Regions from separate parts of the Brevibacillus sp. AG genome, predicted to be linked through region 2. Evidence: riboswitches for the same ligand, from Rfam matches in the RefSeq annotation. Region 2 holds a riboswitch; the other holds the start of a gene.
What was found. A riboswitch is a leader RNA that binds a small molecule or an ion and turns the genes downstream of it on or off. The one in region 2 is predicted to bind S-adenosylmethionine.

Region 1: it holds a riboswitch for S-adenosylmethionine, as region 2 does, so the genes downstream of both, POF51_RS01885 (ABC transporter permease) here and POF51_RS27440 (homocysteine synthase) in region 2, are expected to answer to the same signal.

What each region holds. Positions count from the first base shown of each region.
Region 1 covers NZ_JAQMYO010000001.1:419,175-435,356, forward strand. The annotation lists gene POF51_RS01860 (aminopeptidase P family protein) at 1-489, opposite strand, end outside; gene POF51_RS01865 (peptide ABC transporter substrate-binding protein) at 702-2,333, opposite strand; gene POF51_RS01870 (ABC transporter ATP-binding protein) at 2,361-3,317, opposite strand; gene POF51_RS01875 (ABC transporter ATP-binding protein) at 3,310-4,332, opposite strand; gene POF51_RS01880 (ABC transporter permease) at 4,346-5,293, opposite strand; gene POF51_RS01885 (ABC transporter permease) at 5,298-6,230, opposite strand; SAM riboswitch class I at 6,340-6,444, opposite strand; gene POF51_RS01890 (sulfite exporter TauE/SafE family protein) at 6,565-7,356, opposite strand; gene POF51_RS01895 (MBL fold metallo-hydrolase) at 7,388-8,806, opposite strand; gene POF51_RS01900 (DUF1641 domain-containing protein) at 8,833-9,408, opposite strand; gene POF51_RS01905 (FAD/NAD(P)-binding oxidoreductase) at 9,443-10,642, opposite strand; gene POF51_RS01910 (response regulator) at 10,775-11,419, opposite strand; gene POF51_RS01915 (PAS domain-containing sensor histidine kinase) at 11,397-12,488, opposite strand; gene POF51_RS01920 (MFS transporter) at 12,780-13,997, shown strand; gene POF51_RS01925 (YczE/YyaS/YitT family protein) at 14,022-14,654, opposite strand; gene POF51_RS01930 (PAS domain S-box protein) at 14,762-16,182, opposite strand, start outside.
Region 2 covers NZ_JAQMYO010000014.1:24,548-40,729, reverse strand. The annotation lists gene POF51_RS27460 (DUF58 domain-containing protein) at 1-166, opposite strand, end outside; gene POF51_RS27455 (AAA family ATPase) at 171-1,109, opposite strand; gene POF51_RS27450 (MFS transporter) at 1,158-2,384, opposite strand; gene POF51_RS27445 (ArsR/SmtB family transcription factor) at 2,381-3,430, opposite strand; gene POF51_RS27440 (homocysteine synthase) at 3,586-4,890, opposite strand; SAM riboswitch class I at 4,980-5,086, opposite strand; gene POF51_RS27435 (rhodanese-like domain-containing protein) at 5,399-5,710, shown strand; gene POF51_RS27430 (SCO family protein) at 5,792-6,418, shown strand; gene POF51_RS27425 (YqzG/YhdC family protein) at 6,415-6,753, opposite strand; gene POF51_RS27420 (hypothetical protein) at 6,857-7,627, shown strand; gene rnjA (ribonuclease J1) at 7,726-9,396, shown strand; gene POF51_RS27410 (BrxA/BrxB family bacilliredoxin) at 9,477-9,905, shown strand; gene POF51_RS27405 (SDR family oxidoreductase) at 10,026-10,727, shown strand; gene POF51_RS27400 (MFS transporter) at 10,817-12,067, opposite strand; gene POF51_RS27395 (RNA polymerase sigma factor) at 12,377-12,931, shown strand; gene POF51_RS27390 (DUF4179 domain-containing protein) at 12,928-14,634, shown strand; gene POF51_RS27385 (MFS transporter) at 14,694-15,926, opposite strand; gene POF51_RS27380 (LCP family protein) at 16,113-16,182, shown strand, end outside.

The sequences.
Region 1 (16,182 bases), on a different contig from region 2:
AATCTGCAGGTTCCGGTATTTCTTCTGCGCGTCTTCGGCAAAAGTCTCTGCAGGGGTCACCTCATCGCTCCACAGATAGCGATACAAGTCAAGATAGAGGGAGTACTTGCCTTCGCAGCGCCTCATAAAGGTTCCAAATGACTCTAGCCACTCATCGAGATAGTCGAAGTGTTCGATACCAGACTGCTCCTTCGCCTCTTGATCCGATAAAACTGCCCCTGTCCATTTCGCTTCCAGTTCATTTGGGCGCTGAAGAAATAACGTTTCGGTCACGATGCCAGCGCGTTTCGTGATCATGAGAATGAGGTTACTGCGCGCAATGCCAGTTAGATAATAGAAGTTGCGGTTCGGGGTAAACGGATATTTATCGTCATGGCTGCGTGTCTTGACAACCCCTGAAAATAGTACAAGCGCGCTGTGATCAGGCATGTTTTCTGCGAGTTTTTGACGGCGATTGATGAACTCTTTTGAATCCATGGTTATTGTCATTTGTTTTATACCCCTTCGCCTTAGAGTTCAGTATAGTCTGATAATTATCTGCCGATTTCACTTTTGATAGCTCGTCATATCTCCTCCGTTCTTCTATATTTTAGGATACTTTCATCATTTGGGAAACGACTTTCGTAATAAAGCTATTATTGAGTCCATAAAACAAGGAGCAGTTGCATTAGGCAAGCTGCTCCTTGTTTTAGTAGATTACGTTACTCTGCGACTCTTTTCGCCCAGCGCAGGTCCGGTGTCCCGGTTACACTAAAGCGGATGCCTTCGATCTTTTTGCTGTTGAGGTAGTTTTCGTTATTGAAATAAACCGGGATGACGGGCATGTCCTGCATCAAAATGGTTTCAGCGTCGTGCAAAAGCTTCATGCGTACTTCCTCGTTTTGTTCGACCTTCGCTTTTTCGATCAGCTCGTCAAACTTCGGATTGGCCCAGTTGGTGAAGTTGCGGGAGCTTTTTCCTGTGTACAGCTCCAGCATCGCGAGCGGATCTAGGTAATCGCCGCCCCAACCCATACGGGCCATCTGGAAGTTTTTCTGCTTGAACGTATCGATGTACGTCTTCCACTCCTGATTTTCCAGCTTCACTTGGACGCCCATGTTTTGTTTGAACATTTCTTGCAGCGCTTCGGCGATCTTCTTGTGGTTTTCCGCGGTGCTGTATCTCAGTGTAATTGGAGGAAGCTCTGTCCAGCCTTCTTCCTTCAAGCCTTCAGCTAGAAGTTGCTTCGCCTTGGCTGGATCAAACTGATAGTAAGGTGCCACTTCTTCTCGGAAGTCCTTGCCCGAAGGAGTTTTCACCCCGAATGGCGTATAACCGTACGCCGGGAGCTGGCCTCCCTTGGTCACGTTTTTCGTCAGGATATCCCGGTCGATCGCGTAGGAAAAGGCCTGACGAATTTTTGCATTAGTAAACGGCTTTTCCTCTACGTTGAACGTGTACGTATAAATGCTGTAGTCCGGGAATGATTTGTACTCTTCTTTTTCTTTTTCCTGCTCAATCACGTCGATCGGCAGCGAGTCAATCAGATCAAGCGCTCCTGTTTTGAACATCTGGTAGTAGGTGGTTGCTTCGTTTACCATCTTGAAGTGGACGGTGTCCATCGTTACTTTTTCTTTCTCCCAATAGCTCTGGCTTTTGGCGATTGTCAGCTGACTGTTGTGGTCCCAGCTCTCTACGGTGTACGGGCCATTGGTCACGATGCCTTTCGCTTCGGCCGCCCAGTTTTTGTCTGGATCCACGACTTTCTTGTTCACCGGCAGATAGGCGCGACTCATCATGATTTTCGGGAAATAGGTGATCGGGTCTTTCAGTCCGACGATGAGTGTTCGGTCATCCTTTGCCTTGATCTGAACGTCATCCACGCTGCCTTTGCCTGTGTTGTATGCCTCCGCGCCTTGTATGTAGTAGAGTGCGGATGGTTCATAGGCGGCGGTCTGTGGATTCAGCACGCGCTTCCAGGAGTATTCGTAGTCATGTGCCGTTAACGGATCGCCGTTCGACCATTTCATTTCGGGGCGCAGGGTAAACGTGTAGGTTTTTCCGTCCGGGGAGACGTCCACCTTTTCTGCTGCGCCTTCGCTGATGTCTCCATTTTCGCTGTAACGGTACAATCCTTCATACAGATGGTCTATCACCCAGTACGAAGTGGTATCGGAAGCGAATGCCGGGTCTAATGTGTACGGTTCGCCCCGCAGGTTAGTGGTAATGACTTGTTTGACGGCTGCTCCCGTCTGTTGTTCGGAAGACGCAACCTGTTTATTGCTGCCGCACGCAGAAAGCGCAGGCACAGCGAGCACCAGCAATGCGGCAATAGCGAGTAATCCCTTTTTCATTATGATTTCCTCCTTGTTCTCCTCTATCTACTGTACAAGATGGCAAGCGATCCAGTGTCCGTGCCTCACCTCCTTCCAGACCGGCGCTGTTTCGGCACAAACACCTTGTGCAACCGGACATCTGGTGCGAAACGGGCAACCACTTGGCGGATGAATGGGGCTGGGCGGTTCTCCCGTCAGTACTATCTGCTCCCGCTCGGCGCGCTGGGCTGGATGGGAAACCGGCATAGCCGAGATCAAGGCCTGCGTGTACGGATGTAGCGGTATGGCAAACAACTGCTCGCTCGGTGCAAGCTCCATCATCTGTCCCAAGTACATCACGCCGATCCGGTCGCTGATGTGCTTCACCATCGACAGGTCATGGGCGATAAACAGATAGGTGATAGACCGCTCTGCCTGAAGATCGGCTAAAAGATTGACGATTTGCGCTTGGATGGACACATCCAGTGCAGAAATGGACTCATCTGCCACGATAAAACTCGGCTCCACCGCAAGCGCGCGGGCGATGCCGATACGCTGCCGCTGTCCGCCGCTGAATTCATGCGGAAAGCGTTTTGCGTGGCTTGGGTGCAATCCTACTAGCTCCAGCAGCCGATAGACGCGTTCTTCTCGCTCTTTTCCTTTTGCCAATCCATAGGAGTCGATTCCTTCTGCGATAATGTCGCCCACTCGTAAACGCGGATTGAGTGAGGCTTGCGGATCTTGGAAGATCAGCTGCATGTGGCGGTTTGCTTCCCGTCGCTCACGTCTATCCATCCTGGCGATGTCTTTGCCTTGAAACAGGATGCGCCCCGCACTAGCTGGGTACAGGCCCACGATAGTCCTGCCCAGCGTAGACTTGCCGCAGCCGCTTTCCCCAACGATTCCGAGCGTCTCCCCTCGTCTGATTTCAAAAGAGACTCGATCAACAGCTCTTACCTGTTGTCCCCCGCCAATCTCAAACGATTTAGCGAGATTCTCCACCCCAACAATGTTGTCAATCATGTGTCTCCCTCCCTGCCATCATCCACGCTTCTGTTCTCATGGCACGCGGGTCGTTCAGCCAGCAGCTTGCCTCATGCTGATTGAAAAACGAATTCGCTTGCGGCATATGCTCCAGGCAAATTTCCATGGCAGACCGGCAACGGGCAGCGAACGGGCAACCGGCAGGCGGACGAAACAGATCCGGCGGTGTCCCTTCGATGGGGATCAGCCGCTCTTTTTTACCTGCATCGAGACGTGGCACAGACTGCAATAGCCCTTGTGTGTAGGGATGGCGTGGATTGTCAAAGATCTCTCCCACCGGGCCGCTTTCCACCACTACGCCTGCGTACATTACCGCTACATGGTCGGCCACCTCTGCGACGACGCCCAGATCATGGGTGATCAAAATGATCGACGTGTTCAATTGTTCCTGCAACTCTTTCATCAGACGAAGGATCTGTGCCTGAATGGTCACGTCGAGCGCCGTCGTCGGTTCGTCGGCGATAACCAACTGCGGTTGGCAGGCCAGCGCCATGGCGATTCCGACACGCTGCCGCATGCCTCCGCTTAGCTCGTGAGGATACTGCTCAAATCGCCTCGCCGCCTCCGGAATGCCTACCCTTGCAAGCAGTTTCAGCGTCTCTTCCTTTGCTTCTGTCTTCGTCTGCTTTCGATGTTTGATCAGGCCTTCCGCAATCTGCTGGCCGATTTTCATCGTTGGATTCAGCGAGGTCATCGGGTCCTGAAAGATCATACCGATCTGCGACCCGCGAACCTGCTGCCATTCCAGCTTCGTCAGCCCAGTCAGTTCACGCCCGCGAAACCGAATGCTACCGCCTTTTACCTGACCGGATCGCGGAGGTATCATTCCCAGCAATGCCCGGGCGGTCACACTTTTTCCGCAGCCGCTTTCTCCGACAATTGCCAATGTCTCCCCCTCCTTCACAGAAAAGGAAACCCCTCTTACCGCCTGCACCTCTCCACCGTACGTGCGAAAGGAGACGCGCAACTGATCTACTTCCAACAATGGCTTCACGATGTACTCCTCCTCATTTCCTGATCCGCGGGTCCAGTGCGTCCTGCAAACCGTCCCCGAGCGCGTTGCACGCGAACATGGTAAGGGAAATCATAAATCCCGGAAAAAACAGCCGCCACCACTGTCCGCTCAGCATAACCGCCAGCGCGTCGTTGGCCATGGTTCCCCAGCTGGCGGTTGGTGCCTGCACTCCCAGCCCAAGAAAACTGAGAAACGATTCTGCGAAAATCGCATGTGGTATCGTAAAGGTCAAGTTCACGATGATGACTCCGATCGTATTCGGCAACAGATGTTTAATGATGATTTTGGCATGAGAGGTACCCAGCTTTTCTGCAGCCAGCACAAACTCCTGACGCTTGATCTGCATGATTTGTCCCCTGACCAGACGGGCCATGCCGACCCAGCCGGTTAGTGAAAGGGCAATAATGATCGTTGCGAGTCCAGGCTCCAGAACCACCATCAGCAGGATTACCACCAGGAGATACGGAATGCTGTACAGAATTTCAGCCAATCGCATCAGGATGTTGTCCACACGGTCGCCCAGCTTGTTCCTCCCTGCCATATAACCGGATATCCCGCCGATGCATACACCGATCACTAGGTCGATAGCAGCTGCCGCCACACCAATAAATAAAGAGATTTGACCGCCTACCCAGGTACGTGCCCACATGTCCCGACCCAAGTCATCCGTTCCAAACCAGTGCTCGCCCGACAGTGGCAGATTTCCCTTCGTTAATGACTGTTCATGCGAGCTGTGGGGAACGAGCATCGGACCGATAATCGAGAGGGTCACCACTGCCAAGAGAAGGAAGAACCCGAGCATTGCCAGCTTGTTACGGAATACTCGCTGCAATACCTCCTGCCAATACCCAAGACTGGGACGTTCCCGAACTTCCTCGGATAGCCGGGTTCGGTCTACTGGTCGAAACAGCGAATCCAGTTGAGTTGCCTGATTGGCCATAACGCTACTTCCCTCCACTCGTCAATCTGATGCGCGGGTCAATCACCCGATACAGCAGGTCGATGATGTACAAAGTAAAAATGAGGACAAAGCTGTAAAATACTGTGGTGCCCAAAATAACAGGGTAATCGCGGTTAAAAATACTTTCCACGAAGTATTTGCCGAGCCCGGGAATGGCAAAAATCTTTTCCACCACAAAGGTTCCGGTCATCAGGTTGGCAAACAGCGGACCGATAAAGGTAAGAACCGGCAATATGGCATTGCGCATCCCGTGTCTAACGACAATGGAAAAGGTGCCAAGCCCTTTCGCCTCCGCTGTGCTTATGTATTCCTGTTGCCAAACCTCAAGCATGCTGGCTCGTACGAAACGAGCGATAATGGCGAGCGGACCGATAGCGAGCGCAAGCGTTGGAAGAATTGAGTGTTCCCAGCTCCCCCACGCAGCAACGGGAAACAGCTCCCATTTGACCGCCAAGTACTTGATCAACAGTGGCGCCAGAATAAAACTGGGGACGGAGATCCCGATGATGGCTGCAAACATAGACAAGAAATCCAGCGTTCGATTGTGATAGAGTGCCGCTACGATTCCCAGTGTGATTCCACCTGCTAGCGCGACAATAAACGACTGGAGTCCCAGAACAGCCGATGCGGGAAATCCTTCTGCAATCAGCGTGTTCACATCCCTCGTCTTGGACTGGATAGAGGGCCCCAAGTCAAATTGCAGCAATCCTTTTAGATAGAGCAGGTACTGTACCGTGATTGGCTGATCCAGGTTGTACTCCGCCCGCATGTTCTTTACCACTTCTTCTGGAAGCATTTTGGCGTCAGACGCGAACGGGTCACCCGGAATCAGGTGCATGGTCACAAACGTCACCGTGACAATGATCCACAGCGTAACGATCATGAGAAGGCCACGCTTGACCGCATAATGAAGCACGTTGTTTCCTCCTTCACACAACACATAGTAAAAAGATATGAATACTAAGGATTATAAATATAGAAAACCCCTCTCCGAAAAGAAGAGGGGCGATTGCACGGTTCCCACCTTCTCATCTCGCAGAATAACTCCGCAGGAATTAGCACCGTAAGGTCAATAAGACCAAGGTTGCCGGGTTTCATCGGGCCAGCCCCTCCACCACTCTCGATAAGAATGTTCTATGAAATTTAATTTCATCGTAAAATTCTTTTTTATCTTATCACTTTACTCGGATATGTCAATGCTGTTCAATGACAATTGATTTTTCTTTATAATTTATGGAAAAAGTAAATCTTCACACACGTGTGGATATAAGGATGTCAGCCCAAATCTTAATTGTGGTAGCTAGGATCAACAAGGCAAGAATGGTCTGGAGAATCCGGGTGCCCAAACGTTTGCTGACCTTCGTACCGAGTGGCGCTGCCATGATGCTGGCGATTACCATGATCACGGATGGCCACAGCAATATGTCCCCCGCCATCCATTTCCCTATCGTCGAACCGATGGAAGAAAGAAAAGTGATGGCAAGAGATGAAGCAATCGTAACTCTTGTCGGAATCTTGAGGATGGTCAACATGATGGGAACCAAAATAAAAGCGCCAGCTGCCCCGACAATTCCGGAGGCGCCTCCGACAATCAAAGAGGATAATACGGCTGTTGGTTTATGAAAGATAACCTCGGTCTGTTCACGTCCGTCCATCCGCTTTTTTGGCAGAAACATCAAGATTACAGCAATGGTGGCCAAGATGGCGTAAACGATATTGATAGCATCTGCCGAAAGAAATTTTCCTCCATACCCTCCAAGCAAACTCCCTACAATAATGGCACTTCCCATATACACAACGAGCTGGTAATGAATAAGCTTATCTTTGCGCAGAGTCCAAACAGCAGCTAGGGTGGCAAAAAATACTTGGACTGCACTTATTCCGGATACTTCGTGAGCCGTGTAAGCAACGAATCCAAGGGCGGGCGGAATGTACAGAAGCATCGGATACTTGATGATGGAGCCCCCGATTCCGACGAGACCAGAGATAAATGATCCCGCGAAACCGATAACAAACAGTGTGATCACAAGGTCGATAGTCATACGCTCACCCTTTGCAATACCTCGCTTCGTTTTATCCTCGTTCTACGATTGCCAAGCCGTCTATTTGCCATTTCAAGATTCCGCCGCTCAAATTCATGACATCCTTGAATCCGTTTGCTTTTAGAATGCTTGCGCCAATAGCGGATCGGGCACCGGAACGGCACTGTACGAGAAGCGGCTTATCGAGAGGAATCTCATCCAGCCGCTTGGCGAGCGTACCGAGCATGATGTGCTGTGCATCCGGAATGTGCCCTTCCTTCCACTCAGCCAGATTCCGTACATCTACTACGTGTACTTCTCCCTTTTCCACCCGTTCTGCAATCTCCAACGGTGTTACCTCTTCGATTGTCTCGAGTGAAGACATTTCCCTTTCCATTAACTTGCCACTGTCGATAAAGCCTGTGACATAATCAATCCCTACGGAATGCAAGGCTTGCAAAATCCCGTCCCTATCATCTGGGGTGGCCAGGATGTGAACCGGGCGATCGTAATCGACAATCCAGCCCGCCCAGTTGGCAAATGACTTGTTAAAAGGAATGTGAAGTGTTCCCGCCAGATGCCCCTTCGCAAATTTCTGAAAAGGACGCGTATCAATAATCTGTCCGTTTTCCAGCGATTCCTTTACCTGTTCAAACGAGTTGAACTCTTGAACAACAGGGAGTTCCTTAAGCAAGGCAGGGCCTTCCTTATTCACGCGTTTCATCACTGCAAAATACGTTGGTGGCTCTGGTTGTCCATCCAGGAGTACCTTGACGAATTCCTCTTCACTGGCGTGTGACAGCGCCCAGTTGAACAGCTTTTCATAACCAACGGTAGAAGACGGCACGGCCCCCAGTGCTTTGCCGCAAGCACTTCCTGCGCCATGAGCTGGCCATACCTGCATATAATCCGGCAGTTGCTTGAATTTTTGGAGGGACTGGAACATGGCTCTTGCACCTGACTCGGACGTACCCTCCATTCCCGCTGCTTTTTCGAGCAAGTCCGGTCTTCCGATATCGCCGACAAAGACGAAATCTCCCGTGAAGATTCCGATTGGGCGATCTGCATTCCCCCCGAGGTCTGTCAAAAGGAAGGAGATACTTTCGGGTGTATGACCAGGGGTATGCATGACTTCAAATAGCAAGTTCCCGATAAAAAAGCGATCTCCATCGTGTACAAGTTGATGATTCAAACCATCCAAGTATTGATACTTCCAATCTTCATCGCCCTCATTGGATAAAAACAGCTTCGCCTGATAAGCTGCGCCCAGTTCCCTGGCACCAGAAACAAAATCAGCGTGAATGTGGGTTTCGGTGGCGGCTACAATGGAAACCCCCTCTGCTTTTGCGACTTGAAAATAAGGAGCCAGATTGCGGGCGGGATCGATCACAATCGCCTCTCCAGTTTTTTGGCAGCCGATCAGATAAGATGCATGGGACAGTTTTTCATCATAAAAGTAACGTAACAACATCGTGCATTCCTCCTTTTACACCTCTATTATTTGTTTGATTTTTCCGCGAGTACTTCGAGCAGCGATTGGGTAAAGCGAAGTGTCTTTTGGACGGTGGGATCCTTCATGAGCTTGTAAAGCGTGAACACGGAAACGGGTTCGCTATTATGTTCGGCTCTTCCTTTTGCTTCTTGGAAGACAGCTATTCCATGCTCCACTTTCGCGGACACAGGAGCCATGTACGTTTTCATACCGTTGAGCAAATATTGCTGCGATTGCTTATCCTTTCCGAGACTTTCCAAAAAATCAGCAGCTTGTTCGAGAACGCTGACATACTTAACGAGCTTTGGCATCTTATCAAGCAAAGTAAACAGGGCGTCTATCGATTCTTTTTCCACAAAGAAACGGGACAGTTGACCATCTACTCGCTCGAACAAATACCGTAGTGATTCCTGATCGCGCAAGATCGATGTGGCTACTTCAAGTCCCTTTTCGGCTGCCAGGATCGTATCTTTTATCTTCGGGAGCTTTCGGATCAATATAGTGATCGCTTCCTGAACTTCTGGATCAGATAAATCCTCTAAAAACATGTCAGAGCTTCTCTGTTCCTTCCTGTCATTCAAAATGTTGCTCTCCCCCTCTCTTTCAAAGACTGCCTTACATCAATCCTTTTAGCATGCCATTCCAATAAAGGATGGGAAGCAGCTCTCTTTTCATCAGGTACATACTGAATCTCTCTTCAGATTGGTCAAAAGGAAAGGTTTCACACGGCATTAGGTTGTAATCAAATTCAGCCAGCACCAGTTTGTTGTACCCCGTTACGAGTGGGCAGGATGTATAACCGTCGTACTTGGCAGTCAATGGATTACCATTGATCAGTGCGAGCAGGTTTTTCTCGACGACTGGCGCCTGTTTGCGAATAGCAGCTCCGGTTTTAGACGTGGGAAGATTCGCGCAATCGCCTATGCCGAAAATAGTAGGGAATCTTTTGTGCGCAAGCGTAAATGGATCGACATCGACCCAGCCTCCTGCGTCTGCCAATGCGCTGTTTGCAATGAAATCAGGTGCTTTCATGGGAGGGGTCACATGAAGCATGTCATACTTCCATACGTGCTGCTCTTTGGTGTCCAGATTCTCGAATACGGCTTCTTTGGTATCCGCCCGCACTTCCATTAGGTTATGCTTGTATCTGGTTTCGATGTTCTTGCTACGAATGACGTCATTGAGGGTATTTGCATACGTGGGAACGTCAAAAATACTTCCCTTCGCCGATGCAAAAATGATCTCTGAGTGGTTGCGAACATGTAACTTGCGAAAGTAATCATCGGCCAGATACATGATTTTCTGAGGGGCTCCGCCGCACTTTACGGGTGAGTTCGGGTGCGTAAAAATGGCAGTGCCGCCTTTAAAACTCCGGATAGCTTCCCATGTACTTTCTACTGTTTGGTAAGCGTAGTTGCTGCAAACACCATTCTTGCCTACGGCATCTTTCAGGCCCTTTACCCCCTCCCAATCTATTTGCAGACCAGCAGCTACAACGAGATAGTCATAGGAGAGGATGGTTCCCTGTTTCGTATGAAGCGTGTGTTGTTCCGGTTGAAACATGGTGACCGCATCGCAAATCCAGTCGACGCCTGCGGGAATCAGAGAGGAAAGTTCACGCTCGGATTCCTCCTTTTTCGCGGCACCCCCTCCGACTAATGTCCACAATGGCTGATAATAATGCTTGGACGCGGGGTCGATGATAGCGACTTGTCCCTTGAGCCTTTTGGAAGCCCGGACAATACGAGCAGCAACAGAGATACCGGCTGAGCCTGCTCCCACGATGACAACCGCATAATGAACTTGTTTTGCCATAGTTCCTCCTTCGACGACGATATCGTTTTCAATCGTACGATGATGGTTCATGAGGTGTAGTCTCTCTATTCAGTTTATTCCTCTGCCATTTTTTCCATATAGGGGAAGTCCCCTACTTTTTGATCTATGCGATCAAAATGCCAGATCGAGATATTTATTTTTTATGGCGTATTGGATCAATTGATGCTTGGAATCCAGTCCTAGTTTCTGCATGATATTCGTTTTGTGGTTCTCCACGGTTTTGACACTGATTAACAGCTTGTCTGCCATTTCCTTATTGGTATAGCCAAGCACAATGAGTCTGACAAGCTCCTTTTCACGTAGCGTTAAAACAGAAGGCATCGTCTTAGCATCCGATTTCAGCCATAGATGGATGATCTCTTGCGATACGGAAGTCTTGTAAAAGCGCTTTCCTTTGTAGACCTCCACAATGGCTTGAAACAGCAGCTCACCATGGCTGTTTTTTAAAATGTACCCATGGGCTCCGACGGTAATAGCCTTCTGGACAAAAATCTCCTCGTCATGCATGGTCAATATGACGATTTTCACGAAAGGATTCGACTTGCGAATCTCATTGCTTGCTGAAAACCCATCCAGCCCATTCGGCAATGACAAATCCATCAGCACCACATCGGGTTCTAGCTGATTGGCTTTAAGGATGGCATCGTTCCCTGTATGACTCTCTCCGACAATTTTAATTTGAGAGTAACTTTCGAGAAGCACACGCAATCCCTTCCGAATCATCGTGTGATCATCAACCAAAAGCACTCGTATCACTCTGCTCTCCCTCCTTACCCACTACCGTTACCTTGATCGATGTACCTTCGTGGAGCACGGAGTGAATCTGAAGAGTCCCCTCCATGTGATCCACTCGTTCTTCCATATGTTTGAGACCCAGACCAACCTGAACCTGATCGCGAACAAATCCGATTCCGTTGTCCTGAATGAGTAAAGTCAGTAGGTCGTCTTCCTTGTACAAGATGACTTCAATGAGTGTCGCCTTCGCGTATTTCAGTGCATTATGTAAGGCTTCTTGGATCACACGGTACAAATTGATTTCCAAGATTGGCTGAAAATGATCGCTAACATTGCTGTAGGAAAAGGTAATGGAAACATCCTGATGTGTTTTGTTCAAGCTAGAAACAAGATGCCGTACTGTAGGAATCAGCCCCAATTGATCGAGACTATGCGGACGCAGCTGTAGAGAATAGAGCTTGACGTCTTGTATCGCTTTTTCCAGCTCATTCACGATCTCTTGCATGAATTCCCGGAAATGCCCTTCCTTGTTGAGGCGCGCTTGAATCGCCTGAATGCCTACCGAAACGGAATACAAGGATTGTCCCACACCGTCGTGCAGCTCCTGGGCCAAGCGCTTATGTTCGTTTTCCTGGGCTTCTAGCGTTTTTTGCAGCACCTGCTTGGAGATTCTGACCTCCTCTTCTTTTTTCTTGACCGTCATATCTTTCAAGACTAAAAGGACATCCTGCATGTTATGTTCACCATTTTCATAGATGACCGCCGTGCTCATCTCCATGTCGACGTACCGCCCTTCATACGTGGGCATCGCAGAAAGAAAATAGGGAACCTCCCGTTTGGCGAGCAAATAACATCGTTCTTCTCCCGGTTCCAGCTCTCTGTTTTGGCAGTAGGAGCAGAACGGCACCTTTTCTCCTCGTTTCCAACCGGTCATTTTCTCTGCGGATGGATTCATAACCATAATTTTTCGTTCTTGATCCATGAGAATAATCCCGTCCTGCAAGTGGTCGAAGATTTGCTTCAGATAACCGTTATCCATCGCCTTCCCTTCATCGCCAGAGCGTTCAGAATAAGTCGGACTTTGATCCATTATTGGTCCTCCAAGCTACAAGTTTTGTTTTTATCCAATCGTAAGAGACAGAGGGAGTGTTTCAAATAGGTACCTTCCCCTATCTTATTGGGTTTCTGACATAATGCGAATGCCGGATGGATGATCAAAGGTTCTCCTGATAACGAATAAAGCGGTAATTCCTTCATGCAGGAATTGCCGCTTTTTAAATATATGCGTAAAAAGAATACCTTGACTTAACTATATGGAACAGGTAATCTTTACCCGCACCACAAACGGGATTTTATAATGCAGAAAGGTTGTATTGACTTCATGGAGTTATCTCACACTACTACCAAGAAACAGACCAAAAAGGAAAAGTCTTCTATCTCTTTGCTCTCTCTTACAGTGGGCTCTTTTTGCATTGGGATGACGGAATTTGTCATTATGGGTCTGCTGCCGAATGTTGCAGCGGATTTGGATGTTAGTATCTCATCTGCGGGTCAACTCATTACCATGTATGCGCTAGGGGTAGCCATCGGTGCACCGATACTGACAGTCCTCACCCACCGAATTCCCCAAAAGAAGTTACTCTGTCTACTAATGGTTCTGTTTATTCTCGGGAACGGAATCTCTGTTTTTGCTCCCAACTACGCCATATTGATGGGAGCACGCCTGATCACCGCTTTGACACATGGGACATTCTTTGGAGTTGGGGCTGTTGTAGCCTCCAGTCTTGTAAGTCCTGACAAACGTGCCGCAGCCGTTTCCATTATGATGGCAGGTCTGACGATCGCCAATATTATTGGTGTGCCTCTGGGGACTTTTATCGGTCAACATATGGGGTGGCGAGCTTCATTTGGCTCTATTGCGATCATGGGAATCATAGCACTGATCGGAATACTCGTTTTCGTCCCAAAAATGCGGCAAGAAAACACCGGGAGTATCACTGGGCAAATTACCGCTCTTCTCAAGCCCAAGCTCCTTCTGTACCTCCTTATTGGAGCACTAGGCAACGCAGGTCTATTCACCGTGTTTACGTATATTACGCCACTGCTTACGCAAATCACCGGTTTTGCTGAGTATCATGTAACGTGGATTCTTGTCCTCTTCGGCTGTGGAGTGACCATCGGTAATATCGTGGGCGGAAAGCTTGCGGATTGGAAGCTGATGCCTTCCATACTCGGTCTTTACTTTACGATATGCATCATTCTCACGCTGTTTACGTTTACCGTATATAGTCCAATTGCTGCCGTATTGACCATTTTTCTATGGGGAGCTGCTTCTTTCGCTGTATTTCCAGGGCTGCAAGTACGTGTGATGAACCTCGCTCAGAATGCACCGGCGCTTGCTTCTACCTCCAGTCATTCTGCCGGAAATCTAGGAAATGCAGCTGGTGCTTTCATTGGCGGATGGGTTATTACTCATCTGGATATAACCGCCCTCCCGTGGGTCGGTGCTGTGCTCGTATCACTGGGTCTGATTTTAGGAATCGCTTCTTATATAGCTGAACGCAAGCAGCAACAAAGTGAAAAAGGGTACTCCATTTGAGCACCCTTTTTCTTTTTCTCTGGACTAAGCCGTTCCGTACGGTTTTGCCAGGATTCGCTCCCACATCGGAATAAACTGCTTGATCAGTGGTCCGATCGCAAGGGCCGTCACAAAGGTTCCCACCGAAACGGGCCCACCAAGCAACAAGCCCAACACCATGACCGTGCACTCTATACCGATCCTGACTTTACCGACGCCCCATCCCATTCGCTCATGTAGAGCTAACATAAAACTGTCACGTGGACCGGCTCCCAATCGCGGTGAAATATACATGCCCGTGCCGATCGTATAGATGAGCAGACCGACAGCAAACAAAATGGCTCGTTCTATAACGGTCTCTCCTGTAGGAATCCAGTTCAGCCACATGAATAAGTCAATAAACAGCCCGAAGAAAAACATGTTTAAAAACATACCCACGTTAGGCCGGATCTTGCCAATGATGTAGGAAGCGAGAATGATCATGGCTCCCACGATTTGCGACCATATGCCGATGGTCAGTCCAAATGTCTTCTGTAATCCGATATGCAGTGTATCCCACGGTGCAACACCTAAATGAGCCTCAATCATCATGCCAATACCAAACGCCATGACCGCAAGTCCGATCATAAACACACTGTATCGAACGGCAAGCGGATGAAGTAGTAGCTTCCTCCACATCATTTTCTCCCCCTCTAAAAATTCTGGATTTTTCAGCACACGTAGGTGGGGATTTGGTGAATGTTACCTTATTGGCAACGATTAGATTATTCACTAGGATCACCTTCCTATTTCGAAATGGGCAACATGATTTCCACGATGGTACCCTTGTTGATCTCACTTGAGATGGTGATGGTGCCTTTATGATCTTTCATTATTTTATTACTGACAAGTAAACCTAAGCCTGTTCCTTTCTCTTTCGTGGTATAAAAAGGTTCACCGAGTCTAGGTAGCAGCTCTTGGGAAATGCCACATCCATTGTCGGTAAAACGAATCAGCACGTGGGTTTCATGTATGCATGTGGTTTCTATGCTGATTTCGCCATTCGCCGTGATCGCATCCAGAGAATTCTTCAAAATATTGATAAAGACTTGTTTTACTAGATTTTCTTCTCCATTAATCGCTATCGGAATATGGCTGAATATGCTGTTGATCGTAATGTTGGTTAGATTCGCTTCTGATTCGAGAAACTTTACCACACTTTCAATGAGAGGATGTAAAAGAATCCGCTTCACATTCAGAGTTTGCGGTTTAGCCAATACAAGCAGCTCACTCACGATAAAGTTGATGCGATCTAGCTCGGCCAACATAATGTCTGTATAAATGACGCCATCTGATAGTGTTGGCCGCAAGTACTGAATAAAGCCTTTTAATGACGTAAGCGGATTTCTTATTTCGTGCGCGATACTTGCAGCCAATTCACCAATTACGGACAGCTTTTCTGTTCTCCTGAGAAGTTCTTCATTTTGCTTCCTCTCCGTAATATTACGTGTAACGTTGATGAAGTATTGTCTTTCACTATCCGAACTGAAAAAAGGCATTCCTTTTGATTCGAGGTAGATCCATTTCTCGTTTTCCAGTTTGTATCGATACTCACATGTAATAGGTATATGGAATTGAAGCATAGTGGAAAATCGCTCACAAACGAGTGATGCATCTTCTGGATGTATGTTTCCAATAATAATTTGGCTCGTCCCTAATTTCTTCAGATGTGAAGGTGAACTATACAATACGTGACCGTTCTTATCAATCACGGAGATGAAGTCTGCTGTGTGCTCGGCAATGAATCGATACTGTTCCTCGCTCTTGCGCAAAGCTTCTTCAGTCTGTTTTCGCTCCGTGATATTGCGTGAAACGAATAAAAAGCTATCGTCCTCTTTGTTCTCAGACATGATCGGAACACAACGCGACTCCCAGTACACCCACGATCCATTTTTATGGCGTATTCTGATCTCCATTTGTACATTTTGGGGATTCGTGGAGAGTAAGTAACGCAGGTCTTTCACGATTTTCACATCATCGGGGTGAATGAGATCAAAACTATTCGTTTGCAGAAATTCATCCGGTGTGTATCCCAAATGGTGCTCGATAGAAGGAGATACAAAAAGATTATTCATGTGTACATCATGTTGACAAATAACATCGCTTGTATTTTCTACGAGGATACGGTACTTTGCCTCGCTTGTCACGAGAGCCTCTTCCGCCATTT
Region 2 (16,182 bases):
ACCATTCGAATGACACCCATTTGGACATGGATTTGACCCACCAGTCTTGTGCAGCGGGGAGAAAAAAGAAAAAGCCCCCAAACAGAAAGAAAAACCAGTGGCCGGAAAAAACGGCGAAGAGCAGCAAGACAAAACCGATTACGTGAAAGGTTTGCTTGGTGATCATAGAGCTACACGCTTTCTTCGACGGGAGCGGGGACGCTAGTCAAAATTTGCTCTACGACTTCCTGCTCCGTCACATGCAGCTCTGCTTCCATGGAGAGGCGAATGCGGTGAGCTGCCAGACTGGGGAACACCACTTTCACATCATCCGGCAAGACATAAGTACGACCAGAAACGAACGCGTAAGCCTGGGCGGATCGCAACAGGGCGAGCATGGCACGCGGACTGATGCCCACCTCGACAGAACGATGCTGGCGAGTCGCTTCCGTCAGATCGATGATATAGTCTTCCACCGATTGACTGACATGAACGGTCATGACCTCGCGTTGCAGAGCCACAATTTGCTCGACAGTGATGACCGGCTCGACGGCCTCTAATGGGGAGCCGCTGCGGAATCTCCGCAAAATTTCTTTGGCATCCTCTCGCGTACCATAGCCAAGAGACAGCTTGAAAAGGAAGCGGTCCAACTGTGCTTCTGGCAATGGATAGGTCCCTTCCGATTCAATCGGATTTTGGGTCGCAATGACCAGCATGGTCGATGGAAGTGGCAAGGTGACGCCTTCGATCGTGACCTGGCGTTCCTCCATGCATTCCAGCAAGCCGGATTGAGTCCTGGGAGTGGCTCGGTTTATTTCATCTGCGAGCAAGACATCTGCAAAAACAGGTCCCTTGCGCAGTTCGAATTCACTTGTTCGTTGATTGAATACGTGTAGACCGACGACATCAGATGGCAGTAGATCCGCAGTAAATTGCAGGCGGTTGTAAGAGCCGCCAATCGCTTGCGCCAATGTTTTAGCAAGCACGGTTTTTCCCATTCCGGGCAAGTCCTCCAGCAATACGTGACCACGGGCGAGCAAGGCCGTTACCAATAGGCGGATCTGACTTTCCTTGCCCACGATAACGCTGCTGATAACATGCTGAAGGTTATCCAATGTCGGATGAGTCATGAAAATTCTCCTTTTCCCATTCAAAATTTAGGAGCCATACGGTTTTTATTATATAGGGAATATCCTGTTATTTACAAATTTTCGAAATAATATTCCCCCCAGCGCGGCGAGCACGATGACGGCACCTACAGAGATGTAAAGAGGGCGAATCCCTACCTGATCGCTTAGCTGTCCGCCAAGCCAAATACCGACGGGCATCGTCGCACGCACGATGAGCAGGCGGACAGACAGTACACGCCCCATCAACTCGGAAGGAACGTGAAGCTGATACAAGCTTGTGCTATGTACTTGGAAAAAAGGAGCAAACAGACCAGCCAGTAGTTCGATGGTGATTGCCAGCCAGATGTCATGGGTAAAGCCTATCGCAACAAAGCTTAAGCCACCTAATACCAGTGATCCCAACATGATCAGGGGCTGACCAAGGCTGTTACGGAAGCGTGGCACGAGCAAGGAGCCGAAGAAATATCCCAACGGATAACCAGCCAAAAACAAGCCTACATGAAACGAGGTGCCTTGTAGCTCGCCGACTACAAAAGGCAGGTTTAGTACGAGTGTGACTCCGACAGCAAATTGGACGAGAGCTGAGTACAGGCCAAGCCAGAGTAGAAGGGGCTTCTGCCAAAAGATCGCAAGACCAGCCTTAAACATGACAAACCACGATTGCTTCTTGCTGGCGGTATCTGCTGGGGCGATTGGACAAAGAACCAGAAAGAAACCGCTGAGCGCATAGCTGATCGCGACCAATGCGAGTACTGACTCGCCGCCGATACTGGCTACGAGAATCCCAGCCAAAGGAGGACCTGTAATCAAGGCAATGCGCAGGACACTATCCAAATAGGCATTGGCTTGGAGGAGCTGCTCTCTTTTGACCAGAACAGGGAGGAGCGATTGGCTGGCTGGCACATATAGCGGTTGAACGAGACCGTTGATCAAGGCAGTGAAATACAACGGCCAGAGCGATTCTGTCCCGGAAGTAATGACCACAAAGGACAAACAAAACGCAGCAGCTCGCATCCATTGAGAAAAAAGCATGACACGCTTCTTGTCGAATCGGTCGATGTACGGTCCGGCTACCAACTGAATAGCGAGCGACGGTATGAAATACAGCAGCCACATCTGTCCGACCGCACCTTGTGAGCCTGTTGCCTGATAGATTAACCAGCTATTGGCGAGGGTACCGAGTGAGGTCCCGAGTTCGGAAATGAGCTGACCAAAAAGAATCCAACGATAAGAACGCTGCTGCCAGACAGAGGCTTGTACCGCAGTTTGGTTCATGGGGCGCTCCTGTCCAGGAATTCATCCCATATCAGGGGGAGCTTGTCCAGAGTATGACGGCGGAGTCTGTAACGGGAGCCGACTGTTTCAACGAGATGGGCAGACCGCAGCATGGACAGGTGATGGTGCACTGTCGATTTTGCCATAGAGAGTTGCTCTGTTATTTCTTGCAGACTCAGGTCCTTTTCCGCGAGCATTTTGACCATGCGCAGCCTGTGCTCATCTCCGAGTGCTTTTAAGGCTTGCACCAGTGAAGGGGGTGGCTGATTTGGATCTACAGCATCGTGCAAATTTTCGTCGGCAACAGGGTAATAAAAAATTTTCGTCCCGACAGCATCGGCCTGTACGGTCCACGGGCGATAGATCGCTTGTGGGATCAGTAGTACGCGTGTCACGGCAGGCTCAGGGAGGTAGCTCGATCCCGTCGCATACTCCACCAAGGCTTCCGGGGTGAGCTTCCCTAGCTTGTTTTGCTTTTGCGACCAATCCCGTTCTAGCATGCGAACGATTTCTTCCTCATGCGGCTTGATGTGGGTGCCATACCAGCCTTCCATCAATCGGAGAATATGACTCCTCAGCTCTTCTGCATCAACGGAAGTAATATGTCCGATATACGATTCAAAAAAGAGGTGCGCGCGGCACGCTTCCTGTAAAGCGGCGCAATCCTCCTTGCTTCCTTGTGCAGCCTTCCAACGTGCTTCTTGCATATTCTCACCTAGATAAGGGAGGGCCTCGTATCGGAGCTGTTCTGTTGAGAGCTCTCTGACATACGAGAGAAATGAATCCAGATCAGCGAAAGGGCAAAGATCGAGCAGTTGCAAAAGCGTCTTCCACGTGTTGTGCTCCTTCGCATAGTCGACCTCTTGCCGTACAGAAGGCGATAGCTCGTCCAACAGTTGACGCCAGTAGGCAGGAGGGTGTTCCATCGTGTGATGCAATTGATCGTAGGTAGCGGCAGCGATTCCCAAGGCAGCTTCGAATAAAGGAGAATACGAAATCTCCACGCGATACGTTGTCCGTTCACTTCCGATGTTCAAAACTTTCACGTCTATTCATCCTTCCAAAATTTGTACATAATTATGTATTTTATAAATAACGAATTTAAAATTCAACATTTTTCGAACATGAATAGAAAAGTAAAAGAAGAATCATAAATCTCTATCCAGAGAGATCATGATTCTTCTTTCTTTTGAAGGTATGGTTAACCTACCGTGGATAATTGCAACGCACGCTGCAATGCCTGCTCCAGATCAGAAATGATATCGTCGATCGATTCTGTACCGACGGAGAGGCGAATAAGTCCCGGAGTCACTCCGGCTGCTGCCTGCTCTTCTTGTGTCATCTGCTGATGTGTTGTGCTAGCTGGATGAATGATGAGTGACTTGGAGTCCCCGACATTTGCGAGATGGGAGAACAGCTTCACGGACTCGATCAACGTTTTTCCTGCCTCAACGCCACCGCGAATTCCAAAGGTCAGGATCGCGCCAGCACCTTTTGGCAAATATTTTTGTGCCAACTCACGCTGGGAGTCTGACTCGAGTCCTGGATAACTCACCCACTCTACGGCAGAGTGATTGGCGAGGAATTGGGCTACTGCCAAGGCGTTCTGGCTATGCCGTTCGATGCGCAGATGCAGTGTTTCTAATCCTTGCAGGAACAAGAAGGAATTGATCGGGGCGACGGCAGCACCAATATCGCGCTGGAGCTGGACGCGCGCCTTGATAATATAGGCGAGCGGACCGACTGCCTCTGTATAGACAACGCCATGGTAGCTTGGGTCTGGTGTAGTCAGACCAGGGAATTTTCCGTTGTTCCAGTCAAATTTTCCAGAGTCTACGATAATACCGCCAATTGCTGTTCCGTGGCCGCCGATGAATTTGGTGGTGGAGTGCACGACAATATCGGCCCCGTGCTCAAAAGGACGGCACAAAATCGGAGTCGCGAAGGTGTTGTCCACGATCAAAGGTACGCCATTTTCGTGGGCAATATTGGCGATCGCCTCAATATCAGCGACATCAATGCGTGGATTGCCGATCGTCTCGCAAAACACGGCTTTTGTCTTTTCGTTGATATAGGCACGGAAATTTTCCGGATTGGAATGATCAGCAAAATGAACTTTGATACCGAGGCGGGGGAGCGTGTGGGCGAACAGGTTGTAGGTACCGCCGTAGAGACTGCTGGAAGCGACGATCTCGTCTCCTGCATGCGCAATATTTAAGATGGCGAATGTAATGGCAGCTTGCCCGGATGCGGTCGCCAATGCACCAACACCACCTTCGAGCAGGGCAACACGCTTCTCAAATACATCCTGGGTCGGATTCATGATGCGTGTATAGATGTTCCCAAACTCTTTTAACCCAAACAGATTGGCTGCATGCTCCGTATCGCGGAAAACGTAGGAGGTCGTCTGATAGATCGGAACAGCACGTGAGCCTGTTACAGGGTCAACCTCTTGCCCACCGTGTACCGCAAGCGTTTCTGGCTTCCATTGTTGTTGATCGGACATGTTCATCTCTCCTTCTACTATGAAATCGACTAATAAAAAAACGGAGCATTCTCCTGAGAAGAAGAAGGCTCCGATCATGCACGGGCTTGTGTTCATCTCTCAGAATCACTGGATTCTGCAGGAATTGGCACCATGCAGCTAGTCTGCTGGTTGCCGGGCTTCGTAGGGCCTGTCCCTCCACCGCTCTTGATGAGAAAAGTTGTTGTCGTAATTGTATGAAAATAACACCTTGCTGTCAATGTAGAATATGTAGTTATCAGGGAGGTTTTTATGTATATATGGATGAAAGGTGTTTCACTCATGCCATTAATTTGTAACGCTTTTGCCTCAAGCTGTTCACATCCCGTGTGGCTACTGCCACAGCGAAATAGGAGATAATGGTAGAAAATAGGGAGCATAGATGCAGGGTAAAGCCAAGTGCTCTTCGCGTTAGAAAAGTAAAAAAGCGTGTGATATCATGGAGGTGGTTACAACTGATCTGATCGTACATATAGGAGGATAAATAGCGATGAGCCATGGAGTAAAGGAAATGACACCACAAGAGCTGTTGGAAAAGCTGGAAGCCAAAGAGGAGCTGCAAGTCATTGATGTGCGTGAGGTCGATGAGTGGAATGCAGGTCACATTAAAGAGGCGAAGCTGATCCCACTCGGCTTTTTGCCACATCGTATCGATGAGCTGGATAAGAACATTCCGATTGTGATGGTTTGCCGTAGTGGTGCCAGAAGCCATAATGCTACAGCGTATTTGAGTGCACAAGGATATGACGTGGCGAATATGGTTGGCGGCATGCTCGCATGGCCAGGTGAAGTAGAACAGTAAGAAGTGATAGAAACAGTGTGAATGCCTCCCGTGTGTAATCAGGAGGCATCACGCATGGGACAAGCAGGGAGGAAGCAACCCGTGAGTGAAGGAACACAATTGCAGCAGGAATCTGGGATGAAAAAACATTGGTTTCCTGTGTTAGCTGGTATTATCCTTTTGGCTATCGTCGGAGTATTTGGTTATAAGTACATGACACAAGAGAAGATCGAAGTATTGAAGCCCATCGCAGACTTCACCTTAGACAACAGTAACGGAACAACCTATACATTTAATGAAAGTGCTGGTAAGGTACGACTGGTTGAGTTTATGTTTACCAAATGCCCGGATATTTGTCCGGCTACCACGTACAACATGGCCAAGCTGCAAGATCAGTTGAAGGAAAAGGGACTGTTTGGAGACAAAGTAGAGTTTATCTCCATTTCCTTTGACCCTGATAACGATACGCCAGAAGTCTTGCAAGAGTACGCAGCCAAGTTCAAGGCAGATCAGAGTGGCTGGAAGTTCCTGCGCGGTGACGCTCAGGCTGTAGAGAAAGTGACGAAGGATTTTGGTCTGATGGTTATGAAGCAGCCAGATGGTTCTTATGCGCATACGGCTCGCATGTTCCTTGTGGATGGAGATGGAAACATGCGCCGCGCGTACGGGATGGCAGCTGACATGGACATGGAAGTCATGATGAAAGAGATGGAACAGCTCGCTGACTAGCGGGTCTCCTCATAGGAGATGTTGACGACTTCTTCTGTCTGATTCACAAATTCAATATGAACGAGTAACGCCCACCTGCGATTGCCTTCTTGAAGCAAGAGCTTAAACGTCTCTTCCGACGTGGTGGGTGTTTTTGGTGTTCGTCCAACGTGCAGGTAGTCCACAATTTGAGCGTTTGGATATCGCTTCATCGTTTCCTGCATCGCGAGCCTGCCCCATTTTGCATAGGGAGGCTGGGCATAGGTAGGAAACGTCTGAAATAGAAGCAGGAAAAGTACGGGACAGAGAAGGGGCATCATGTTCCGATAGCGAAATAGGCGACGAGCGGTTTGCATTTGCTTAACCCTCTCCTTTTCGAAATGGTTTTCCATGTATTTTGAAGACTTTTCGGAATATCATTCGTAGAAAATAATGACAATGAAGTGAGGGAGGTTTTCGATGCATTACTTGCTGATTCCCTTATTTGGCGTTCCTGTTTTGGTGGGGGTTCTTGCGGCAATATTCCAAAAGCCTCCTTTCTGGAAAAAATGGGGGCCCACGATTGCTTCAGCCATATTGATTTACGGAGGTTGCTTCGCTGCGAATGTACATTGGCAAATGAAGTATGGCATTCCGGTGTTACCTACGGCGGCCGACTTGGAGCTATTTTTATACTTTTGTATCCTGTTGGTGTTTGTTTGTATCCTCATGTATATTGGCTTCTTGATCACGATGAGAAAACAGTTTTGGAAAATGAACCTCGTTTTTCTATGCACAGCCTTTGGCATGTTTAGCTTTTTTGCTGCTGCCTTTTTAGGCATGGGACCCTTTTTGAAAAAAGCGGAGTATGTCACCGTCGTACAAAAAGCAAAAGACAAGTGGAAAGCGGCGAAGATGGACAATGAGAAGCCCATTGATCTCGCCATCGTATACAGCAGACAAGATTGTACCAAAAATTGTGCAGGGTATCCGTATACAAGTCTAATCCTCGTACGGAATCAGTCGGATCAGCCGGTGGAGATTGATTTGAAACTGCGACTGCAAAACAAAAGTGGCGCCGTAGTAAAAGAAATCGAAGCCGTACCACTAAAGCTCTCTTCAGGAGAAATTACGGAGGTATGGACGGGCGATTCCTATGCAAAGGACGACTTCTGGGCGAGAGCCAGTGTCGTTACCGATGAAAGAGTTGCTGATTTGGAGTATCAGTATTCAATTATTGACCGAAGATGAATGTGTGGAATAGACAAGACTGTGTGAAACGAACGTCATACGTTGTGATATAATAAGAATGGCATGCTTGGTTCGGATTCCCATAATCATGCACGACGATGTTAGGAGGAAAGAGTTTGAGCGACGTTAAGATTTTCGCGATGGGCGGCCTCGGCGAGATCGGAAAAAATATGTACTGCGTCGAGTATGAGGACGAAATCATCATCATTGACTGCGGGGTGAAATTCCCTGAAAATGAAATGTTTGGTATTGACCTGGTTATCCCGGATGTTTCCTATTTAGTGGATAACCAGCACAAGATTAAAGCACTTTTGTTAACGCACGGACATGAGGATCACATTGGTGCGATTCCTTATATTTTACGGCAAATCAAGGTGCCGATTTACGGTGGTCGTCTGACCCTGGGCTTGGTCAAGGCGAAGCTGGAAGAGCACCGTTTGCAAAATGAAGTGAAGCTGATTCCGATTTCGGAAGATACGGAAATTCCTTTTGCGAAGCTGAAGGCGACATTCTTCCGGACGAACCACAGTATCCCTGATTCTTTGGGAATTGTGCTCCATACACCAGAGGGAATGGTTATTCACACAGGTGACTTCAAGTTTGACATGACACCAGTCGGACAAACAACGGAGTACGGAAAAATTGCACGCTTTGGTGCGAGCGGTGACGTTTTGGCGCTTTTGTCTGATAGTACGAACAGTGAGCGTCCTGGATTTACGATGTCAGAGAGAGCGGTAGGGGAAGGGATTCTCGATGTGGTACGCAAAGCGCGTGGTCGCATCATTCTGGCTACCTTCGCTTCCAACGTACATCGCCTCCAACAGGTGGTAGATGCTGCGGAGCAGTGCAATCGGAAAGTGGCGGTTATTGGCCGCAGTATGGAAAAGGTTTTCTTGATTGGACAAGAACTGGGCTATATCCAGATGCCAGAGGGCATGCTGATTGATATTAAGCACATCGACAACTACGCAGACAACCAAGTGCTGATTATTTGCACAGGCAGCCAAGGTGAGCCGATGGCAGCGTTGACCCGGATTGCAGCCGGTTCGCATCGTACCGTTTCCATTTATCCGGAAGATACGGTGATCATTTCTGCATCTCCGATCCCAGGAAATACGATTAACGTAAGCCGCACGATAGACAAGCTGTTCCGTGCAGGTGCCAACGTAGTATTGAGTCACGAATTTGATATTCACGCATCGGGTCATGGAAGCAGCGAAGAGTTGAAGCTCATGCTCAACTTCATTCGTCCGAAATATTTCATCCCGATCCACGGGGAATACCGGATGCTCAAGACTCACTCCAAGCTGGCCCAACAGGTTGGGATCGAGGAGAGCAACATCTTTATTATGGACAACGGCGAAGTGCTGAATTGCAACCGCGAAAAAGCGTGGCTCAGTAAAGTACAAGCAGGGATTGTCCTCATTGATGGCAGTGGTATCGGCGACGTCGGCAATATCGTTCTGCGCGATCGCAAGCATTTGGCTGAGGATGGCTTGATGGTCGTGGTTGTCAGCCTCGATATGAAGAACTTCAAAATTTTGACGGGCCCAGATATCGTGAGCCGTGGCTTCGTATACGTACGAGGTTCGGAATCCTTGATTCAGGAAGCGACACAGCTCGTTCGTGGTCGTTTACAGGAAGCATTGGATAAGAAAATCAAAGAATGGTCTGAGCTGAAGTCACAGATTAATGAAGTGATTAAGCCGTTCATTTACGAAAAGACAGGCCGTAATCCAATGATTCTTACCATTTTGATGGAAGTGTAGCTCCTGCTTTCTCGGGTAGGTGTGATCGGGTTATAATAATAAGTAAGTTGAACTTCGTGATATAAAGGAGAGGTTGCCCAATGATGTCTTATGAAGCATATATGAGCCAAGTAATTCAACCGATGCGCGATGAGTTAACTCGCAACGGTTTCCAAGAGCTTCGCACTGCTGAAGAAGTAGAGCAAGCATTGCCAAATGCAAAAGGCCTGACACTAGTAGTCGTGAACTCGGTTTGTGGCTGCGCGGCAGGACTCGCTCGTCCAGCAGTTGTACATTCCTTGAATCACGCTACAAAGCCAGATAACATCTTCACTGTATTCGCAGGTCAAGACAAGGAAGCGACTGCAAAAGCACGTGAGTATTTCGAAGGCTATGCACCGTCCTCCCCATCCTTCGCGATCATGAAAGACGGCAAAATCATGACCATGGTTGAGCGTCATCAGATCGAGAACAACGAACTGGCAACAATCGCTGGCCTGTTGACCAATGCTTACGACACTTACAAATAAAAAAGCACGAAGCATCACCAGGCGCTCGGCAACGGGCGTCTTTTTTGTGCGCTGGGATTGATTTCCTTTCGTTACTATACTAAAATGTTTAATAAGTATAATAATGGAGGGGAAGAGAGAATGAGCAAGCTGGTAGTGATTACAGGCGTGACACGTGGTTTAGGCAGGGAAATGGTCGAGCGTTTTCACGAAGCAGGCTGGACGGTTGCAGGCTGCGGTCGTTCGGAAAAAGAGGTGCAAGGACTGCGTCAGCAATTCGGAGAACAGCATCATTTTTCTGTCGTCGACGTTTCGGTAATGGAGCAGGTGGAAAAGTGGGCAGAGGAAATCAAAGTCGAGGTGGGCGTTCCCGATTTGTTGATTAACAATGCCTCCATTATAAACCGGAATAGCCCTGTCATTGGGCTTGCGGCAAGTGAGTTTTCGAGAGTGATGGACATCAATGTAAATGGTGTTTTCTATGTCATTCGTGCCTTTTTACCGTTTATGGTTCAGCGCGCAAATGGCGGAGTCGTCGTAAATATCAGCTCGTACTGGGGAAGACACGGGGAAGCGTTTTTATCGCCGTACTGCGCATCGAAGTTCGCCATCGAAGGATTGACGCAATCATTGGCAGCCGAATTACCTGAGGGAATGGCAGCAGTGGCGCTTGATCCAGGAGGCAGTATCGATACCTCCATGCTCCAATCATGCTCGCCAGAAGAGGTGGACACTGCACCGAATCCGGCGGAGTGGAGCCGTGTAGCGGTACCGTACATTATCGGCCTTGGTCCGCAAGACAACGGAAAGTCACTTACCTGCCCACCAGTGAGAAACAACTGAATATCGTTGCCATTGTTTTACCACGCTGCCGAGAATCCCCCGGCAGCTTTTTTAATATGAAAAAATCTCCCGTCGATGGGAGACTTTATTCATGGAGACTCATTCAATGTAGGCTTTCCAGCTTGTATTAAAACCTTATTTTTTCCTAATAACATAGCCAGTATCAAGATGAGTAACCCCGTTACAACCAAAAGCCACTCAATTTTAACAACATCTGCGATCGGTCCAAAAATAAGCATACCCATTGGCATCATCGAAGTGGAAATCATGCCGAACACACCAAATATTCTTCCCAAATAGTTTTCATCCACTTTTTCTTGAACCAAGACCATTGTCGGGGTATTGAAAATGGGCATGGCTACGCCAAATAGAGCCATGAAGACTAGATAAATCCAAAAGTTCGGAATGATACCAAGGGCAAATGTGCAGGCGCCCATGATAAAGCTCGCGAATGTCATGGTGTGCACTCTGTTTGTAAAGCCTCCCCAAGAGGCAATAATTCCGCCACCAGCCATCATCCCGACTGAAAAAGCAATTTCGATTGCCGTTAACCGCCAAACCTCGTCGCCGAAGCTACGTGTAACCTGCAGTGGGGTTAAAAATGCAGCAGGCGCCATCAAGATAAAGAAGAATGCGAAGAATAAAAAGAATTTTTTTAGAAAATCATTGTTTTTAATGTAGACTAATCCTTCTTTAAAATCGCTGAAGTAGCTCGTTTTTTGTATTTCGGAAGCTTTTGCGTGTAAAGGAATCTTGAGAAAGACGAGCAGTGTACCAATAGCAAGCATTGCAGTTATGACATCAATAAAGAAGATCATTTCAATGGTAGACATAGTGAGTAAGGCAGCACTCACCATCGGGGATACGAACATAATAACAGCCTGTAAGCTTCCGTTTATGCCATTTATTCTGGTCAGTTGGTCGCTTGGTACGATTTGCGGCAAAATAGCTCCAACAGCAGGGGTTTGAATACCGGCTCCGACTGCACGGATAGCAGCCATGAGAAAGAGCAGCCAGGTCGCATTGTATCCCATTAAAAAGACGACTGCGAGTATAAGCGTTGCAAAGGCGATCATAGCATCCGCATAAATGATCAATAGTTTGCGATTGTAGCGGTCTGCCCAAACTCCGGCAACGGGGGATAAAAGAAAAGTCGGAATGAAACCGCAAATGATATATAACGTCATCATGATACCGGATTGCGTATTCAGCGTTATATACCACATCATCGCATATTGAACGAAAGATGATCCAAAAAGTGAAATCGCCTGACTGCTTAGAAAGAGAATAATGTTCTTTTTCCAATGTGGATTTGGCGCTACATGATCATTCGCTTCCATCACCTATGTTTACCCTCTCTTTCTCTCGTTCTCGAAAGACATTCCTATAGTAGCATAGGACGTCTGCAGTGATTTCTTCCGGATTGCTATTTAGGCTACCCGACTGCCGCAAAGAACTCTCAGGTAATACAAACCTCCACTGTCTTCTTCGACTTTTTAAACTTACATAAGTTTTTCAAAAAAGTTGCGATCTTTTTCCACCATTTTCCGTCGTACTAAAGTGTACAAGCAAAAAGGCGATAGCTGCGCAGCGTACCTTTTTGAACCTGTAGCCCTCGATACAGGTTTTTGATATGGGGAGGAAGACAGATGCAGGACGACAGGCTGATCATTGAGGAGGTCCTCCAAGGGAACAAGGAGGCGTATTCTCAGATCATACAAAAATATAACAAAAGGGTCAGATTGCTCATTCGCAAGATGATCGGGCAGCCGCATCTTGAGCAGGACATGGCTCAGGAGATCTTTATCAAGGTGTATTACCATTTGGGTGACTACAGCAAAAGTTACGAATTTGGTGCCTGGCTCTACAGGATCGCTACGAATTATTGCTTTGATGAACTGCGTAATCGGAAACGATCGATTCCGGTTGCAGAAGTAGAGATTGAACTGGCTACCAGTCATACACCCGAACTCGAATACCTTGCGAAAGAGCAGAAAGTCTTTTTACAAAATCGAATGATGACCCTGGAATCAAAATACCGCGTCGTCCTGGAACTGCGTTACCTCCAATTTTTGAGCTACGAAGAAATTAGCGAGGAGCTGGGTGTTCCCATCAGTACGGTGCGAACACGTCTTTCCAGAGGCAGGGCCAAGCTCAAAAATGCCATTACAAATTCGGGGAAAGGAGGGGATCTCTACCTATGACATGCTTGGATAAATTTATGCTAAACGCGTATCTGGAAGACAAGCTTTCTTTGCGAATGCAACAAAACATACAGCGTCATCTGGAAACATGCGGTTCGTGTCAGAGCAAGTTTGAACAATATTTGGATGAGCTGGATAACTCCGATGATGAAGCCGAAGATGTATGGCAGACGGGGGCAACCATCCAAAATGTCATGGACAAGCTCCCCGCTTACCCGATGAACGTGCTTAAACCCATACAAAAAAAACCAGTTCAAATAAATTGGAAAAAGCGGAGTGTGGATATTGTGAAGAAAACTACGATTGCAGTTGCAGGGTTGGCTATGGTGGTTACTTTCGGAACAGCAGTTTCTCCTACGTTTGCGAACTATATGAATGGAATTTATGCCTCGATCAATCCGAGCGAGGTAACGGTAACAAAAGGGCCATACAATGCGAAACAAGCAGTCAATCTGTTTGATAAAAAACAGACAGACATTGGCGTGAAGAAAGCGGCAGAAAACGGCTTTGTACAGCCGCTCGACATGAAGGTAACAGACCAAGGTCTGACAATGGAAATCAATGCGGTTGCAGCCGATCCGTTGCGAATCATGATTCTGGGCTCGGTGAAGGACTCGTCAGGCAAAAAGATTCCTTCGTTCTGGAAGGATCAGTTCACGATCATTACAGGCGACACTGTGAATGAATTCAGGGAGGTTCGACTGAAAGATAAAAATGGCAAAGTAATCACAAATTTAGATGATAAATCTGAATTGATGAGATGGCTGCCGCTGCCGAACGGTGAAAACTTCGCTTACGAAGCACGAATGAACGCATACTTTAATGAAGCGAATCCGATGCCGGACGAATTGATTTTGGAAATGCGCGTGAAGCGCCTCACAGATACGAAAGGCACGTGGAATTTCGATATCCCGATTGATATGCGACCAGCAAAAGCAGCCATGAAAACAGTAGCGTTGAACAAGGAGTTAAAAACTCCAACAGGGGCAACAGTAGAGCTAAAAGAAGCGCGCTTTGTTCCCACTGCTACGCAGCTAGAGTTCTCAAACAGCCATCCGAATGAGAAAGTAGTGGAGGGTTTTCGTTACGAGCTTATCGATGAAAAGGGTACTGTAGTGGGCAAATGGGATGATATGATTGACTCGGATGAATGGAATCACGATCTCAATATCATAAGCATGAGCCATGGCGCGTCGACTGACTTCACAGAGAAGTGGCAGCCAAGTACGAGGTTTGTCCATACGTACATGCCGTTGGACCCTGCAAAAAACTTGACAATGAAGCTCGATGCTGTCTATACAGGAGAAAAAGTCTCATATCAAACCAAGCTATCTCTTACTGAACCGGAGAAAAATCCGAAAAAAGTGGATATAGCTGGGAACCAAATCACATTTAAACCGATCATTATGGAAGAGGATGAGGAGAATACCTTATTCGATATTCCATTGGAAGCCATTCTGGCCAAAGATATAGTGGGACTTCCAGAGCGATGGACGGTGAAGGACGAGAACGGGAATGATGCCAGCATAGCATGGTTACGGGTTAACAAAAAAGAAAACCAAGATGGTACGATAAAACTCGAAGGGAAGCTAGATGTGCTCTTTGATAAAAAAGATGTGAAGGAAGTAACAGTTGTGCTTGATCATGTAATAAAAGAGAACAAAGTCGATTGGGAAGTGCCAATCAAGGGAGATAAGAAGTAGTGTAATGAACAAGCCGCTCGGTCCTGTAAAAGGATCGGGCGGCTTCTTTGCAGTTTAAATCAGTATTTAGCTTCAATCTCAGTTCGGTTTTCCCGATGAAAATAAGCATGTAACAGACAGAGCAGGACCGAACCCGCAGAGACAAGCGTTGCCAAGAACAGGGTTGGATTAATTCCACCTTGGTCGTACATGAACCCCATAGCCAAAGGCCCCAGCAGTCTCCCGCCAGTTGTGATCGCCCCTACGACTCCCAAATAAAACGGTGCATTCTCCCCAGTCTTTTCCGATATAAAAGTAGGAATAGTGGGCGAGATGAGCATTTCTCCAAATGTAGTGATAACCATTCCGACAACAAATGCGTAATAACTACCGTGGTAGGCGAGCATACACCCAAAACCGACAGCATACGCGATGGCACTGACGACGAGTTGGGCAGACAAGCTCTGATTCAACAGCCGCTTGATCCAGGATGTGATGGGCTGCCCGGCAAAAATGATAATCCCGTTGATGGTCCACAGCCAGCTATACGAAGAAAGAGGCATACCTTGTTCAGTAATATAAGGAGCGACGCCTGTGTTCCATACCGTATTGGAAAAGAAAATGAGTGCTGCGCCTAATGCCATAAACAAGTACAATTGGTAGCGCAATAACAGGGTAAAGTTGTTTTTCTCGCGGTGTTTTTGCTGTTCTTCCTGTTGCTCTCCGAACAGCTCTTGATGCGAAATATTCTTCATAAAAAGGAAGAAGAACAGGGCAAACAATAAGGTGCTCGTGCTGTTGAACCAAAAAGTAAGCTGGAAGGATAAAGTGGCAATGACTCCAGCCAACGCGGTACCGATTGCCATCCCTAGGTTGTTTCCGACATAGACGATGTTAAACAATTCTCGACGCTGTTCTTTCCAGCGAAAACCGATAAATGCCTGAATGGCAGGAAACGACAGGTTGAACGTAAAGCCAAGCCCCATCATGAGTATCAGGTAGACAGGCCAGCTCTGAACGAAAGGAATGGAAAATTGAATAAGTCCTTGAATAATCAATGCTCCGACAATAAGACGCTTGGCACCTAGTCGATGAAATAACGATCCGCCGATGAATTGGCCAAAGATTCCGGCCAGAGATTGGATCATCAAGACGAATCCAGCTTCTGTCATCGAGCGTTGCAAAATGGTATGTACGTATAAGGTAGTAAGTGGCCACATGAAGGCGCTCCCGGAGGAGTTAATGAAGCTGGCGATGAGGAAGAAAATGGCCTCACGTGGATAGCGATTGAGGAAAGCTGATGGTGATATCACGCGAATACACCCCTTACCATTAAGGATAAGAATAGTATAGCGAACATTCTAAACTTTGTAAATTAAAATGTATATAATGTCACAGGTACCCAAATAAAGGCTGCTCCACTTTTGTCGAATTCGAGTATACTAGACAAAGTGGAGAGATGACATTAACTGAGGATATAGAGAATAAAGGTGGACTTTATGAAAATATGGAAACGAGTGTTGCTTCTTTTGCTTGTCGTGATGGCTACGACAGCTGGATACTACGGAT